Regions from separate parts of the Streptomyces sp. LZ34 genome, predicted to be linked through region 2. Evidence: predicted binding sites of a transcription regulator. Region 2 holds the regulator's gene; the other holds the start of a gene.
What was found. The regulator HspR, encoded in region 2, represses chaperone genes until heat shock. The targets are predictions, from matches to a motif close to TTGAGNNNNNNNNNCTCAA.
Positions count from the first base shown of each region.

Region 1: lon (endopeptidase La) is a predicted target of HspR. The motif match lies at 2,862-2,880, and genes of this name have one in related genera.

Region 1 covers NZ_CM132680.1:4,708,820-4,716,696, forward strand. Annotated here, with positions in the region: gene ACWY4P_RS18340 (Uma2 family endonuclease) at 1-260, opposite strand, end outside; gene lon (endopeptidase La) at 395-2,839, opposite strand; gene ACWY4P_RS18350 (RNA polymerase sigma factor) at 3,012-3,611, shown strand; gene ACWY4P_RS18355 (zf-HC2 domain-containing protein) at 3,608-4,951, shown strand; gene ACWY4P_RS18360 (ATP-binding cassette domain-containing protein) at 4,948-5,766, shown strand; gene ACWY4P_RS18365 (hypothetical protein) at 5,771-7,069, shown strand; gene ACWY4P_RS18370 (hypothetical protein) at 7,066-7,683, shown strand; gene ACWY4P_RS18375 (rhomboid-like protein) at 7,635-7,877, opposite strand, start outside.
Region 2 covers NZ_CM132680.1:6,145,855-6,153,731, forward strand. Annotated here, with positions in the region: gene ACWY4P_RS24865 (FUSC family protein) at 140-1,909, shown strand; gene ACWY4P_RS24870 (hypothetical protein) at 2,012-2,641, shown strand; gene ACWY4P_RS24875 (DUF397 domain-containing protein) at 2,840-3,040, opposite strand; gene ACWY4P_RS24880 (helix-turn-helix domain-containing protein) at 3,052-3,825, opposite strand; gene ACWY4P_RS24885 (ATP-binding protein) at 4,134-4,568, shown strand; gene ACWY4P_RS24890 (hypothetical protein) at 4,588-4,863, opposite strand; gene ACWY4P_RS24895 (Uma2 family endonuclease) at 4,954-5,550, opposite strand; gene ACWY4P_RS24900 (heat shock protein transcriptional repressor HspR) at 5,641-6,141, opposite strand; gene dnaJ (molecular chaperone DnaJ) at 6,146-7,324, opposite strand; gene grpE (nucleotide exchange factor GrpE) at 7,361-7,877, opposite strand, start outside.

The sequences.
Region 1 (7,877 bases), 1.4 Mb from region 2:
TTGAGGTAGCCGGGGTAGTCAATCCGCACATCCGACTTGATCCGCTTACGCGGGTATCGTGTCCGCAGCTGTTCGACGATATCCAGGATGATCTCCCAGTGGGTGTCCCGCTGCGGCGACATGAAGATGTTCCCCTCGACAATCTCGACCTTGATTCCCTCGGGGATGGGCATCTTCTCGAGCCACTCGAACATCATGTCCAAGGTGAGCTCGTCGCTGCTGTCGGCCATCTCGATCCTGTCAATCTCCATGACGGTCACCGTGCCGCTCCTCCCCGCCGCGACTCGAATGCACGCGGCCGGTTGGTACAACGATACGCACGGCACCCAGGACACGCGTGGCCCGGAACTCCCGTGCGAACGGGAGCCCCGGGCCACCGCACCGGTGGCGTCCGTCACGCCGCCACCGGGACCTCCGGGGCGGCCGGCGTGGCCGCCGGGGTGAGGGCCAGTTCCAGGACGCGGCGGACGTCCGAGACCGGGTGGACGTCGAGCTTGTCCAGGACCTCGGCGGGGACGTCGTCGAGGTCGGGCTCGTTGCGCTTGGGGATGATCACGGTGGTCACCCCGGCCCGGTGCGCCGCCAGCAGCTTCTGCTTGACGCCGCCGATGGGCAGCACCCGCCCGGTCAGCGAGACCTCGCCGGTCATCGCCACGTCCGGGCGCACCTGGCGGCCGGAGAGCAGCGAGGCCAGGGCCGTGGTCATCGTGATGCCCGCGCTCGGGCCGTCCTTGGGCACCGCGCCCGCCGGAACGTGCAGGTGGATGCCGCGCTCCTTGAGGTCACCGACCGGAAGCTCCAGCTCCGCGCCGTGCGAGCGCAGGAAGGAGAGCGCGATCTGGGCGGACTCCTTCATGACGTCGCCCAGCTGGCCGGTGAGGGTCAGCCCCGCGCCGCCCGTCTCCGGGTCGGCCAGCGACGCCTCGACGAACAGCACGTCGCCGCCCGCGCCGGTGACCGCGAGCCCGGTCGCCACGCCCGGCACGGCGGTGCGCCGCTCGGCCGGGTCCTGGGCGGACTCGGGGGTGTGGTGCGGCCGTCCGATCAGCGGCCGCAGTCCGTCGCCGCCGATCGTGAAGGGCAGCTCCCGCTCGCCCAGCTCGTGCTGGGCCGCCACCTTGCGCAGCAGCCGCGCGATGGACCGCTCCAGGGTGCGTACGCCCGCCTCGCGGGTGTACTCCGCGGCCAGCTTGCGCAGCGCGTCCTCCGCCAGCGTCACCTCGCCCGGCTCCAGGCCGGCCCGCTCCAGCTGGCGGGGCAGCAGGTGGTCACGGGCGATGGTGACCTTCTCGTCCTCGGTGTAGCCGTCCAGGCGCACCAGCTCCATGCGGTCCAGCAGCGCCTCGGGGATGGCCTCCAGGACGTTGGCCGTCGCGAGGAAGACCACGTCGCTCAGGTCGAGTTCGACCTCCAGGTAGTGGTCGCGGAAGGTGTGGTTCTGCGCCGGGTCCAGGACCTCCAGCAGGGCCGCGGCGGGGTCGCCGCGGTAGTCGGAGCCGACCTTGTCGATCTCGTCGAGGAGGACGACCGGGTTCATCGAGCCCGCCTCCTTGACGGCCCGTACGATCCGGCCGGGCAGCGCCCCGACGTACGTACGCCGGTGGCCGCGGATCTCCGCCTCGTCGCGGACGCCGCCGAGCGCGACGCGCACGAACTTCCGCCCCATCGCGCGGGCGACCGACTCGCCCAGCGAGGTCTTGCCGACGCCGGGCGGGCCCACCAGGGCCAGCACCGCGCCGCCGCGGCGGCCGCCGACCACGCCCAGGCCCCGGTCGGCACGGCGCTTGCGCACCGCCAGGTACTCGGTGATCCGCTCCTTGACGTCCTCCAGGCCGGCGTGGTCGGCGTCGAGGACGGCCTTGGCGCCGGCGATGTCGTACGCGTCCTCGGTGCGCTCGTTCCAGGGCAGTTCCAGGACGGTGTCCAGCCAGGTGCGGATCCAGCTGCCCTCGGGGCTCTGGTCGGAGGACCGCTCCAGCTTGTCGACCTCCTTCAGGGCCGCCTCGCGCACGCTCGAAGGCAGGTCGGCGGCCTCCACCCGGGCCCGGTAGTCGTCGGACTCGTCCTCGGGGTCCCCGTTGAGCTCCGCCAGCTCCTTGCGGACCGCCTCCAGCTGCCGCCGCAGCAGGAACTCGCGCTGCTGCTTGTCCACGCCCTCCTGGACGTCCTTGGCGATCGCCTCGGCGACGTCCTGCTCGGCGAGGTGGTCGCTGAGCCAGCTGACGGCCAGCTTCAGACGCGCCACCGGGTCGGCCGTCTCCAGCAGCTCCACGCGCTGCTTGATGGAGAGGAACGGCGAGTAGCCGGAGTTGTCGGCCAGCTGGCCGACGTCGTCGATCTGCTGCACCCGGTCCACGACCTGCCAGGCGCCGCGCTTGCGCAGCCAGCTGGCGGCCAGCGCCTTGTACTCCGTGACCAGTTCGGTGACGGCACCGGGCAGCGGGTCCGGAACGATCTCCTCGACCTGGGTGCCCTCCACCCACAGCGCGGCCCCGGGACCGGTCGTCCCCGCGCCTATGCGCACCCGGCGCACCCCGCGAATGAGCGCGCCCGGGTCGCCGTCGGAGAGCCGGCCCACCTGCTCGACCGTGCCGAGCGTGCCGATGCCCGCGTACGTCCCGTCGATACGCGGCACGAGCAGGACGCGCGGCTTGCCGCCGCCGCTGCCGCTGCCCCTCGACTGGGTGTCGCCACTTGATCGCGCGGCGGCTTGGGCGGCCTCCACCGCGGCTCGTACCTCGGTGTCGGACAGGTCCAGCGGCACCACCATGCCGGGCAGTACCACCTCGTCATCGAGGGGCAGCACGGGCAGGGTGAGCGGTGTGGACGTCGAAGCCATGATCTCCCCTTCGGCAGGCAAGTTGAGCTATGCAGACTCAATGCGCGGAGGCCCGCCGATGTTCCCGACCCCTTGTTCGCTCTGAGCGATCATGCGTCGTGCCATGCGCCAGCGGAACGTGAACCGTCACCCCTTCGGTAAGCGATAGAGGGGCGTGAAACTGTTCCGCCCCATGGGGCCAGACCGGAGCGACGGGGAGTTGCTGCGAGCCGTCGCGCGGGGAGACGCGCAGGCGCTCGCCGCGCTCTACGACCGGCACGCGGGCTGGCTGCACGCGCGCCTCACGCGCCGCTGCCAGGACCCCGAGACCGTACGGGAGGTCCTCCAGGACACCTTCGTCACGGCCTGGCGTACGGCCGGCGCGCACCGCGGCGGTGAGGCGGGCGGCTGGCTGTGGACCATCGCGGCCCGCCGCCTCGTCGACGCCCAGCGCACCGCCGCCCGCGCCGCCCGGGCCCAGGCCGCCCACGCCCGCCACCAGCCGGACCCGGCCCGCGCCACGGCCCCCTCCGCGGAGGAGCGGGCGCTCGACGCGCTGGAGTACGGGGACGTCGGCGCCGCCCTCGACCGCCTCTCCCCCGAACTGCGCGCCGTCCTGCGCGCCACGGTCGTCGACGGCCTCACCACCCGCGAGGCCGCGCAGCTCCTCGGCATCCCCGAAGGCACCGTCAAAACCCGCGCCCAACGCGCCCGAAGAGAACTCCGCGCCGCCCTCACCCAGCGACGCACCACGCTCCCGCACCTCCTGGACGCTCTCGGAGGCACCGTATGAGGCCCCGGCGACTGATGAAGCGCGGCGGCTCCGCCGTCGCCTGGCACGTGACGCCCGCACACGCGGCGTCGTACGCCGACGGCTCGCTGCCGGAGACCGACGCGTGGTCGGTCGAGAAGCACGTCGAGACCTGCACGGCCTGCGCGGAGCGCGTCTCGGTGGCGGTCCGCGCGGGCGCGGCGGCGCCCGCTCTGGCGGACGTCCGCGCGGCGCTCCTGGCCTTCACGGAAGCGGACACCGCCCCGATCCCGGCCCCCGAGCCCGCCCCCGCCGCCTTCGGCGACGCGGGTGCGGCCGCCAACGGCCGCCGGGTAGGCGCGCCCCTGGGCGCCGCCGCGCGGCCGAGCGCCGGGGCGGCGGCCCCGGAACCGGTCGCAGCCCGCCACGACGGGGAAGCCGCCGCGGCGGCCGACCCCGGCCGCCAGGTAGGCGCGCCCGTGAACGGGGCGACGACTGCCGCCCGCACGCCCGCCGACAGCCCGACCGCCGAGGCAGGCGGCGCCGCCGCGCGGCCGAGCGCCGGGGCGGCAGCCCCGGGCCTGGCCGCAACCCGCCACGACGGGGAAGCCGCCCCGCCAAGCGCGAGCGCAGCCGACATCGACCGCCGAGGAGATGCGGCCTTGAGCGGGCACGTAGCCGCCCGCACGCCCGCCGACAGCCCGGCCGCCACGCGGCGCGGCTTCCGGTTCGGCCGCGGGCCCCGGGGGTGGACGGCGTGGGCCGCGGGGCCCGCGGTGCGGGGGCCGTGGCTGGTCGCGCTGCTCGTGACGGGGGTCCTCGCGGCCGGGGCCGCGCGGGCTGCGGGGGTCTCCGGGGTGCGACCACTGCTGCTGGCGCTCGCGCCCGTGTTGCCGTCGGCCGGGGTGGCCGTCTCGTACGGGCGGCACGCCGACCCGATGCACGAGCTCACCGCGTCCACGCCGTCCGGCGGGCTGCGGCTGCTGCTGACCCGCACGGCGGCCGTGCTCGCCGTGTGCGTGCCGCTGCTGACGCTCGTCGGGCTGCTGCTGCCCGCAGCCGCCGGAGCGCCCGCGGCCTCGGTCTGGCTGCTGCCCGGGCTCGCGCTCACGCTCGCCGCGCTCGCCCTCGCCTCGTACGTCGGCTGCCGGATCGCCACCTGTGCGGTCACCGCGGGCTGGCTGCTGGCCGTCGGAGCCCCTGCGCTCCTCGCGGGGCCGGGCCAGGGCGAGCGCGGCTCTCTCGCCGACGCCCTGACCGACTCCCTCACCGCCGTCCTCTCCGGCCCCGCCGCCCAGAGCTGCTGGGCAGCGGCGGCGGCCGTCTGCGCGGGGCTGCTGGCCCTGCGCCGTACCTCCTTCGACCACCTGGAGCGCATTTGAACAGCGCCGGCTCCGCCCATTCCGTCTCCGCCCATGTCCATGTCCATGTCCATGGGGTGACGGTCCGGCACCGCAGGACCATCGCCCTCGACGCCGTCGACCTCGCCTTCGGTACCGGCGTCCACGGCCTGCTCGGCCCCAACGGCGCGGGCAAGACCTCCCTGATCCGCGTCCTCGCGACGGTCGCTCCGCCGACCGCCGGGCGGGTGGAGCTGCTCGGCGGCGATGTCTCGGCGCCCGCGCACCGCACCGCCGTGCGCCGCAGGCTCGGCTATCTGCCGCAGGAGTTCGGCTACTACCCGGGCTTCACGGTGCGCGAGTTCGTCGCCTACATGGCCTGGCTGAAGGAGATGCCGCGCGCCGCCGCCCCCGCCGCGGTCGAGCGCGCCGTGGCACGGGTCGGCCTCGCCGACCGCATCGACGCGAAGGTCCGCACCCTGTCGGGCGGCATGGTGCGGCGCGTCGGCATCGCCCAGGCGATCGTCAACGACCCGGAGCTGCTGCTTCTGGACGAGCCGACAGCCGGTCTCGACCCGGAGCAGCGGGTGGACTTCCGGGCGCTGCTGCGCGAGCTGGGGCGTGACGCGACGGTGATCGTCTCCACCCATCTGGTCGAGGATGTCGCCGCGGCCTGTACAGAGGTCACGGTCATCGGCGCGGGCCGGCCGGCCTACCGCGGCACGCCGCACGCGCTGGCCGCGCTCGGCGCGGAGGCGCAGGCGGACGACTTCGGCGACAACCCGATCGAGCGCGGGTACGCCGTGGCGCTGCGGCGCCACCGGTCCGGCGCGGGCGCCGCCGCCGGGTGGGGGTGACCCGATGAGCCAGACCACCGCCCACCCCCCGCGCGCCGCGCACCCCCTGCTCACCGAGCTCCGCCGCGGCATCGGCCTGCCCGCGGGCGCGGCCATGCTGCCCGTCCTCCTGTTCACCATGTACACCAAGGCCGACGGCTGGCTGACCGGCTGGACGGACACGACCGACATGCTGCGCACGGCCGGGCTGCTGCTCGGCGCGCCACTGGCGGCCGCGGCCGCGTGCTGGCAGGGCGGGCGGGAACGGCGGCGCGGGACTGAAGAGCTGCTGGCCACTGCCGCGCGCTCCCGCCTCCGGCAGATCCTGCTGACCGCGGCGCCCACCGTGGTGTGGCCGGTGGGCGGGTATCTCCTCACGGCTGCCGGGTGCCTGTCGGTGACCTGGCGGTACGCGAGCGGCGGCGGCCCCTACGTCTCGCTGATCGCGGCCGACGCGACGGCGATCGGCTCGATCGCCGTGCTGGGGTTCCTCGTGGGCCGACTCTTGCCGTGGCGGCTGGCCCCGCCCGTGCTGGCCCTCATCGTCTACAACGTCTCCCTCTTCATCGCCATCCAGGACTCCCCCGTCGCCTGGCTCAGCCCCGGCAAGGAGCACGTCTTCTCCTGGGACCGGCCGGTGTGGTGGTTCGGGCCCGTCTCGATGGTCTGGACGGCCGGTCTGACGGCCGCGGCGCTGCTGGCCTACACCGCCCGCCGTCGCGCCCGCGCCCTGGCCCTCGCACCGCTCGCCGCGGCGGCCACCGCGGCCGTCCTGCTCGTGCAGACGGGCAACGGCCTGTGGCGCCCGGACCCGGCGAGCGCCACACTGGTCTGCGACGACGGGGCGCCGCGCGTGTGCGCGACGCGGGTGCACGGCCGGATGCTGCCGGACGCGTCCGCGGCGCTGGCCGGGCTGACGGCGAAGCTGCGCGGCGTGCCGAACGCCCCCACCCGCATCGTCGAGAGCCGCGACGACCGCCGGGTGCGCCGCACCGACGCGCCGCTGTCCGGCTGGGACTCCTACTTCCGGCGCAACCGCATCGCCGAGCCGGAGATGTTCGCGGCCAACGCCGCCCTCGGCGCGACGGCGCCGTCCTGCCCGGGCGTCTCGGACGAGGAGCGCTACAACGACCTCAGCGAGGCCGTCGCCGAATGGCTGGCGCCGATGCCCCGGCCCGAGCGGCCCATCGGCCAGGACGCGCCGGGCTACACCCGCGCGCTGGCGAAGCTGGAGGCCATGCCCGACCGTGAGCGCACGCGCTGGCTCGGCACCTACTTCGCCGCCGCGCGCTCCTGCCACCTGGAGCGGGTGACGGCCCCGTGAACACGAACCTGCTGCTGTACGCCCGCTCGCGCGCCCTGCCCGTGACCTTCGCCATCCTGATCGCCGCCGCGCCCGCCACCACCTGGTTCGCGGACTGGCTCGTCTCGGAGTCCGGCCTCGGGCCACGGGCCCGCCTGCCGGTCGTCATCCTCGCGCCGATGCTGGCCTCGGCCGCGATCGGGGCGAGCCTGTACACCCACAGCGACGAGCTGGACCGGACCGCCGTACGCCCCTGGTGGCCGCGGCGCGCCTGCCAACTGCTGCTGCTCACGGCGGTGGCGGCGGGGCTGCTGGCGATGGCCGTCCTGGGCGAGCCGCAGTTGTACGGGGCGTACGCCATGGCCCGCAACGTCCTGGGCGCCGTGGGGGTCACCGCCCTGGCGGCCGCGCTCATCGGCGCCCGGCTGAGCTGGCTGCCGATGCTGGTGCACACCAGCGCGGTCTACATCAGCGGGCAGACCGAGCCGGGCGGCCCCGGCGCGGTCTGGGCCTGGTCGGTGCAGCCGGGCCCGGAGCCGGCGGCGTGGTGGACGGCGGCGGCGCTGTTCGCCGCGGGCACGGCGCTCTACGCGCTGCGCGGCGCCCGTCCGGAGAGCCCCGGCTCGCGCCGCTGAACGACCCGCCGCACGTACGGCCAGCACAGGACGCCGGTCGCCAGGGCGAGCAGATGGCCCCAGTCGGTGAGCGGATCGGTGAACTCCACCAGGTCCGCGACGAGCGCCAGCGCGATCCCGCCGACCAGCGTCCAGCGCAGCCAGGGCCGCAGCAGCAGCCCGGCGAGCGCGCCGACGCACGCGAGCAGCCCGTA
Region 2 (7,877 bases):
CCATCCCGTTCGGACCAGACTGGACACAAGGGCGAGGAACCAGTAACCCGCCAGGCGGCCCTTCGCCCCCGGGCCGCGCCCGGCCCCGCTCGTCGTGGTCGGACGGGGGCGGCCGACCACGACGAAGGAACGTAAATCCATGGTGGCTGCGAAGACAGCGTCGCTATGGGAGCGATGTGCCGCAGCCGACCCGGGGCTGCTGCGTCTGACCGCCGGGCTGCGCGCCGTCCTCGGCCTCACTCTCACCCTGGCCACGCTGACGGTACGGGATCAGTCCTCTGTCGTGCTTCTGGCCGGCGGCTTCACGGCGGTGGTCACCTCGTTGGCGATCAGCGACCTGCACCCCCGCAACCAGTTCCTCACTCTGCTCGCCGGGGCGCCCGTGACCCTTGCCGCCTTGACGGCCGGGGGCCTGCTGGCACCTTTCCCCTTCGCGTCCCGCCTGGCCTTCCTGCTGCTGATCTTCGCCGCGGTCTATGCGCGCCGCTTCGGACGACGGGGTCTGGACCTCGGGATCTTCGCCTTCATGGCCTACTTCCTGTCCCAGTTCGCCAGGATCCAGCCCCACCAACTCCCGCCGCTGACCGGGGCGCTGGCCGTCGCCTTCGCGGCAGCCGCAGTCACTCGCTTCTGTCTGCTGCCCACGACGTCCTACGGAATCCTGAAGCGCCTGAAGGCGGCATTCAACAGACGCCTTCGAGATGCGCAGCAGGCCACGGCGGATCTGCTCGCAGACGGCGGAGGCGGCACCCGCAGACTCGAACGGCGTCTCGACCGGCTGCACACCTCCGCGCTGCTGCTTCAGGAATTCCTGTACGAGGCCCCGGCCGAGCTGCTCCCCGACACGACGGCGGAGCTGGAGCAGACGGCACGTGCGGACGCCACCGCGCAGCGCCTCGGAGTACTCGCCATCCGCGCATCGGAGGATTCGACGGCCTCCCCCGCCTACCTGGTGAGGGAGGCGGAGACGGTGGACCCGACGGATCGAACAGAGCTCGACCGTGCGGCGCTCCGCCCAGGGGCAGCACAGCCCTCAGGACCGTGGCGGCATACGACGCGGCAGGCGTTCCAGGTGACCGCCGCGGCCGCGCTCGCCGTACTCGGCGGGCATCTCCTCTCCCCGCACCTGTGGTACTGGGCCGTGGCCACGGCATGGGTCGTCTTCATCAATGCCGAGCACACCGGGGACATCCTGCTGCAGAGCGGCCGACGGCTGATCGGCACCGTCGCCGGGGTGCCGTTCGGATACGGCCTCGCAGTCCTGGCCGCCGGGCACACAACCGTGGCCCTGGCCTTCCTCCTCACCTGCGTCTTCGGCATGTTCTACACCCCCTCCGGCAGCTACTGGGCGGTGACCTTCTTCATCACCGGCTCGCTCAGCATGGTGCTCGCACTCCTGCACACCCTCTCCCCGGCGCTGCTCGCCCTCCGCGTCCACGAGACCGTTCTCGGGGCCGGATGCGGGATCCTGGCAGCCGCGCTGTTCGTCCCCACGAGTGCCCGCACGGTCGCCGACATGCGTCTGAGGGAGCTCCTTGTCGTTCTCGATCACCTCGCGCACTGCCCGCCACAGGCCGGTGTCCCGATGCCCGCACCCGATGCACGTGATCTTGATCAGGCGCTGGAGGCCTTCCGCAAGGCCTGCCGCCCCCTGGCGCACCCGCTCAACCCCCGCCGCGCCGAACGCGCCCGGGTCCGCCGCGTGCTCGACGAGGTGCTGGCGGTAGCCGCCGTCCACAGACTTTGCGGATCGGGGTGGGTGGCCGCGACTGACAGCTGCGCCAAAGCGCCCCGGATGTCACGGATCATCGCTCCCGGGCGCCGGTACACATCGTTCGCCGTGAACCTCAGGATGCGGCGCACTTCCGCGCACGACATCAGGTCGTTGAAGCGAACCGTGTCCCGCTGATGCTGGGCCCGGCTGCCGTGCCACTGATAGCCCTCGATCTCCACCACCAGCCCCTGCGCCCGGAAGAAGAAATCCGGATACGCCCGCCTGCCCGTCGAGGTAGTGAGCAGTACCTGCGACTCGGGGTACAGCCCGGCGTCGCACATCCGCAGCCGGGCGATCGTCTCCGCCGGTGATCCCGCCTTGGGGTCCGCCAGGGCCAACCACTCCCGTGCGGCCTTCCTGCCGTGCATGGTGGACCCCCTCTCCATGGCGCCGGCGATTTCTCCCAGCGTCGTCAGCGGCTCCCTGCGCCGCTTCACGTCCTCGTACCGACTGGGTCGCCTGTTCACCGCCGACTCCACCGCCACCAGCGCGTTATCGCGGGGACCGGCCCGCAGCAGGTCCGCCATCGTGCGCGCCACCGTGGTCACCCTCAGCCCGCCCACCGTCGTGATCTCGTCCGCGCCGAGCCGCAGCCGGTGCAGCGTGCCGCCGTGGACCTCCGTCCTGGCCCCAGGTGGTCCGGTGAACTCCACACCCTGTGTACGGGTCTCGATGTCATGCAACACCGCGGCCGCCGTGTGGCTCACCACAAGCCGCGGATGCGCCAGTTGGTTCGCCCACAGCAACGCCATCGGCCCCACCACACGCCCGGGCTCCACCCACACCCCTGGGCGGACCTGCGTCCACCCCTCGTTGCTGAACCGGCGGTTCAACCGCCCGCGCCTCCAGCCGCCCGACAGCGCCTGAGCAGTCAGCACCACCCCGCCCTGAGCACCCGCCAGCCTGCGCAGCGAGACCGTGTCCCCCGTCCCCGTCATCTCCCCACAGTGCCCCAAGTCCTGCCCGCGTGCTGGGCCTGTGGATAACGCGGATGCGGTGGGTTTGCGTCGCCGACACGGCCATATCGGGACGCCTGGGCGACGCAAACCCACCGCAATGCCCGGCTCACCGGACCACGTGGTCGAGCTCCCCCGCCTTGGCCGCCCGGATGAAGGCCCCGAGCGGGCGCGGGGCCGTACGTATGGCTGTGCCGGGGGCTTCGCTCTCGCGGAGGTGTATCGCGCCGTCGAAGGCGGCGAGTTCCAGGCAGTTGTTGTCCGGGCCGGTCCCCGAAAAGGAGGACTTTCGCCAGCGGGCTTGACGCATGTTGTGATCCCTTACAGCTCTCGCGCGATGCGGTGAATGAAGTCTCGCGAATTCTCGGGGCTGAGTGCCGACGCCTCGACGGTACTCAGGAGGACGCGGTAGTGGTCGAGTTGCGCTTCCGCGTGCAGGAAGTCGATGCCGTGCATGTGGTCGATCTGCACAGTGTCGAGTGGTGGAACAGGACCTGCCGCGTAGGTCATCGCATACCCCATGCCCGCGAACCCCTCCGCCGAGAAGGGCACCACCTGCACGGTGGTACCCGGGAGTTCGGACCTCTCCAGGATGAAGTCCAGCTGTTCGCGGGCCGCCTTTCGATCGCCAACCTTCATCAACAGCGCGGCCTCGTGGATGATCGCTGTGAATTCGGGCGGAGCTTCACGTTCAAGCACCTCACGGCGCCGTAGGCGGAAGTCGATGACCGCCTCAAGGTGATCCACGGCACGGACGGGACGTGCGTAGGTGAACAGGGCCCTCATGTACGGCTCCACTTGGAGCAGGCCCGGAATGTGCACCACTTGCAGGCTTCGCATCCTATGGGCGTGCCACTCCAGAGCAGCGAGATCCAGTGAGGTCGCGGCGAGGGTGCCGCGATACTCCTCCCACCAGCCTCGCCCCCGCTCCCTCGCCATCGCGGCCAGTGCGTCGACCAACGCGTCATCCCCGCAGCGATATTGGTCGGCGAGCGTGCGCAGCCGCTCCTCGCTGACGCCGAGACGGCCGACCTCCATGTGACTCATCTGCATGGGGCTCACGCCGAGGCGCTTGGCGGCCTCTCGCGCGGTCATGCCCGCTCGCTCCCGCATCTTCCGCAGCTCGGCGCCCAGCCGCTCCTGACGGGCGGTGGGGTTACTCCTCGGCGGCATGTGGCTACTCCCTGCTACTCAGCGGCTGCGGCGCCACCATGCCATGAGCCGCCTCGTTTGGGCGAACTTGGCGTACTACGTTGCGCCGGTGCTACATAGCACCCTACGTTGAGTATCGCATCGCTCACCGAGCGAAACATCCGGCCAGTCGGAAGCGCACCGCCATGCCCGCATGGCGGCAATGACACCGGCCCGCCCTCGCACACCCCACCGCGCCACAGGAGGCCCTCATGCCCCTCGTCACCCCTGCCGTCGCGCCCTTCGAATACTGCCTGCACGTGCCCCACGACCCCCGTGCCGTCCGCGTCGCGCGGGCCTCCCTCCGTACGGCCCTCACCGCGCACGAGCTGCCCGACCTGGTCGATCGGGCCGAACTGCTGGCCAGCGAGATGCTCACCAACGCGATCGTGCACGCCGGAGGGGAGGCCGACCTGCGGGTGAAGTGGTCCGCCGAGAGGTTGCGCATGACGGTCTGGGACACCAGCCCAACGCCTCCCGCCCTCCAAGAGGTCCACGTGGACAGCGAAGGCGGATGGGGGTTGCGGCTGCTGGACATGCTCGCCGACGGATGGAATCACTTCCCGCTCACCGGCGAGCTCTGGAGCCCCGCGTCCAAGGTGGTCTGGTGCGAGATCAGCCGGACGCCGCCCGCGGCGTGGGGGTGAGGGGCCGGGCCCGTCGGCGTCAGGGCACCGCGACGGCCACGCGTCGGAACTCCACGGACTCGATGGTGACGCCGGGCGCGGTCCAGCCGGCGGCGGGTGGGGTGGCCGCGCGGGCCTGCTCCTCGCTCTCGAAGACGGTCATCGAGAAGCCGCGCCCGTCGACGGGCTCCAGCCAGTACCCCGTGAGGAAGCCGGGCGCCGAGCGGATCCTCGGCAGGATGTCGTCCATCAGCGCGACGGCGGCAGCGGGGGCCTGGGCCGGGTCGATGGTCAAGGTCACAAGGGCTGCGTGCATGAGGTCCTCCCTGCTGGCTGCGGATTTGTCCGGTCAGCAGGTAGGACGTCGCGACAGGGCGAAAATCATCGGTCGGGGCGAGTGCCGCCGTCACGTCACACGCGGGCCGGTGATGTCCTCCGTGATCGCGAACCCCTTCACCGGGCCCTCCGGGATCTGCACCTCGGTGCCGTACGGGACGCGGATGGCGGCGGCGTACGTCTCCTCGCCCGGGGAAGGGGAAGTCAGCACGGTCACCGTGCCGTGGTTGTCGTAGTCGTCGATCAGGACGAAGACGGGGATGCCGGCACGCGCGTAGGCGCGGCGCTTGCGGACACGGTCCCGCTGCTGGTTCTCGTGGCCGGGGGAGACGACTTCGACGACGAGCTTCACGGCGGAGGCGGTGAAGCCCAGGCCGTCCTCGGTGAGGAACTCTTCGTCGTCTTCGGGCGCTACGAACAGATCGGGGACCCACGCCTTACGCCCGTGGATGACGCCCATGCTCTGGTAGGCGGCGCGTCCCGTTCCGTCCAAGCGTCGCTGCAGGGCTCGCCGCAGGCGATTGACGGCACAGGCGTGACGGGCGAAGCCGGTCGGCACAAGCTCAATACATCCGTCCGCGATCTCCGCGCGGAAGCCTTCGGGTAGGTCCAAGGACGTCCACGCCTGCCACAGGACCTCGTCAAGCACGTGGTGGGGCTCGTACACGCCCTCACGCTGGCAGAAAAGAGGCCCGGTGACCGACGGATCGGTCACCGGGCCACTCGATGGGGTGAGGTCGGCCGCTGCGCGCGGCCGCTACTCCGGCCGCTTGGGCTTGGGCCGCCACACCACCAGCGCGCTGGTCTGCCGCACCTGGTCGTAGGGGACCAGGTCGCGGCGGTAGGAGGCGTGGACCGCGGCCTCGCGCTGCTGCATCGCCACGGCCGCGCCCTCGACCGCGGACTGGAGTTCGGCGACGCGCTCCTGGAGGGCCGCGACCTGGTTCTCCAGTTCGATGATGCGCTTGATGCCGGCGAGGTTGATGCCCTCGTCCTGGGAGAGCTGCTGCACCTGGCGGAGCAGCTGGATGTCGCGGGCGGAGTAGCGGCGCCCGCGGCCGGCCGTGCGGCCGGGGGAGACCAGGCCCAGCCGGTCGTACTGGCGCAGGGTCTGGGGGTGCAGCCCGGAGAGCTGAGCGGCGACCGAGATGACGTACACCGGGGACTCGTCGGTCAGCTCGTACGGGTTGCGGCTCCTGGCGCCGCCGCCTCGGCCTCCGGGGGCTCCGGGGATTCCGCCTCGGCCAGACATCTCCATGGGGTCACGCTCCCTTCGCGGACTGGAACAGCTCCGCCCGCGGGTCCTCCCCCGCGGTCGCCTCCCGGTACGACTCCAGCGCCTCGCGGGCCTTGTCGTCGAGGTCCTTGGGGACGGTGACCTCGACGGTGACCAGGAGGTCGCCGCGGGTGCCGTCCTTGCGCACCGCGCCCTTGCCGCGGGCGCGCATCGTGCGGCCGTTGGGCGTGCCGGCCGGCAGCTTCAGGGTGACCGGGGGGCCGCCGAGGGTGGGGACCTTGATCTCGCCGCCGAGTGCCGCCTCTGGGAGGGTGACGGGCACGGTGACGGTGAGGTTGTCGCCCTTGCGGCCGAAGACCGGGTGGGAGGCCACATGGACCACCACATACAGGTCGCCGGCCGGCCCGCCGGTCTCGCCCGGGGCGCCCTTGCCGCGCAGCCGGATCCGCTGGCCGTCGCTGACGCCCGCGGGGATCCGGACCTGCATGGAGCGGGCGCTGCTGGCCCGGCCGCTGCCCTTGCACACGTCGCAGGGGTTCTGCGCGATCAGGCCGCGACCACGGCAGTCCACGCACGGGTCGGTGAGCGAGAAGCCGCCCCCGCCGCCGCGGCTGACCTGGCCGGTGCCGACGCAGGTCGGACACACGCGCGGGGTGCCGTTCTTGTCGCCGGTGCCCGAGCAGGCCTTGCACGGCGCCGGGCTGGGGATCCGCAGCGGGACCGTGGCCCCCTCCACCGCCTCGGTGAAGCTCAGCGTCACCTCGGACTCGATGTCCTGGCCGCGGCGCGGCTGGGCACGGGTGGAGGTGCCGCGGTTGAAGAGGCCGCCGAAGACGTCCCCGAGGCCGCCGCCGAAGCCGCCCGCACCGGCGCCGCCGCCCGGCTGGGCGCCGCCGAAGAGGTCGCCCAGGTCGAAGTTGAAGCTGCCGGTGCCGCCCGCGCCCGGCCCCGGGCGGAATCCGCCGTTGCCGAACAGGGCGCGCGCCTCGTCGTACTCCTTGCGCCGCTTGGGGTCGCCCAGGACGTCGTTCGCCTCGGAGATCTCCTTGAAGCGCTCCTCGGCCTTGGCGTCGCCCTTGTTGGCGTCCGGGTGGAACTCGCGGGCGAGCTTCCGGTACGCCTTCTTGATCTCCGCCTCGGTGGCGTCCTTGGGGACGCCGAGGACTTTGTAGTAGTCCTTCTCGACGAAGTCCTTGGTGCTCATCCTCGACGTCCCTCCTCTCCTGCCATCGCTGTCACGTCAGCCCTCGTCCGGGCCACCGCTCTCCTCGTCCGGCGTCTCGTCCCCCTTGGGCTGGGCGCCCGGCTGGGGTTCGGCGACCGCGACCCGCGCCGGGCGGATCGTACGCTCGCCGATTCGATACCCCGGCTGCAGAATCTGCACGCACGTGGTTTCGGTGACATCCGGCGCGTACGAGTGCATCAGCGCCTCGTGCACCAGCGGGTCGAAGGGCTCGCCCTCCGTGCCGAACTGCTGCAGGCCCATCTTCCCCGCGACCGCCTCCAGCGATTCGGCGACGGACTTGAAGCCGCCGACGAGCTCGCCGTGGTCACGGGCGCGGCCGATGTCGTCGAGCACGGGCAGCAGCTCGGTCAGGAGGTTCGCCACGGCGATCTCCTTGACCGTGACCCGGTCCCGCTCGACCCGGCGTCGGTAGTTCTGGTACTCCGCCTGGAGCCGCTGAACGTCGGCGGTCCGCTCGTTGAGCGCGGTACGGACCTGGTCCAGCTGTGCCTGCATGGCCACCTGCTCGAGG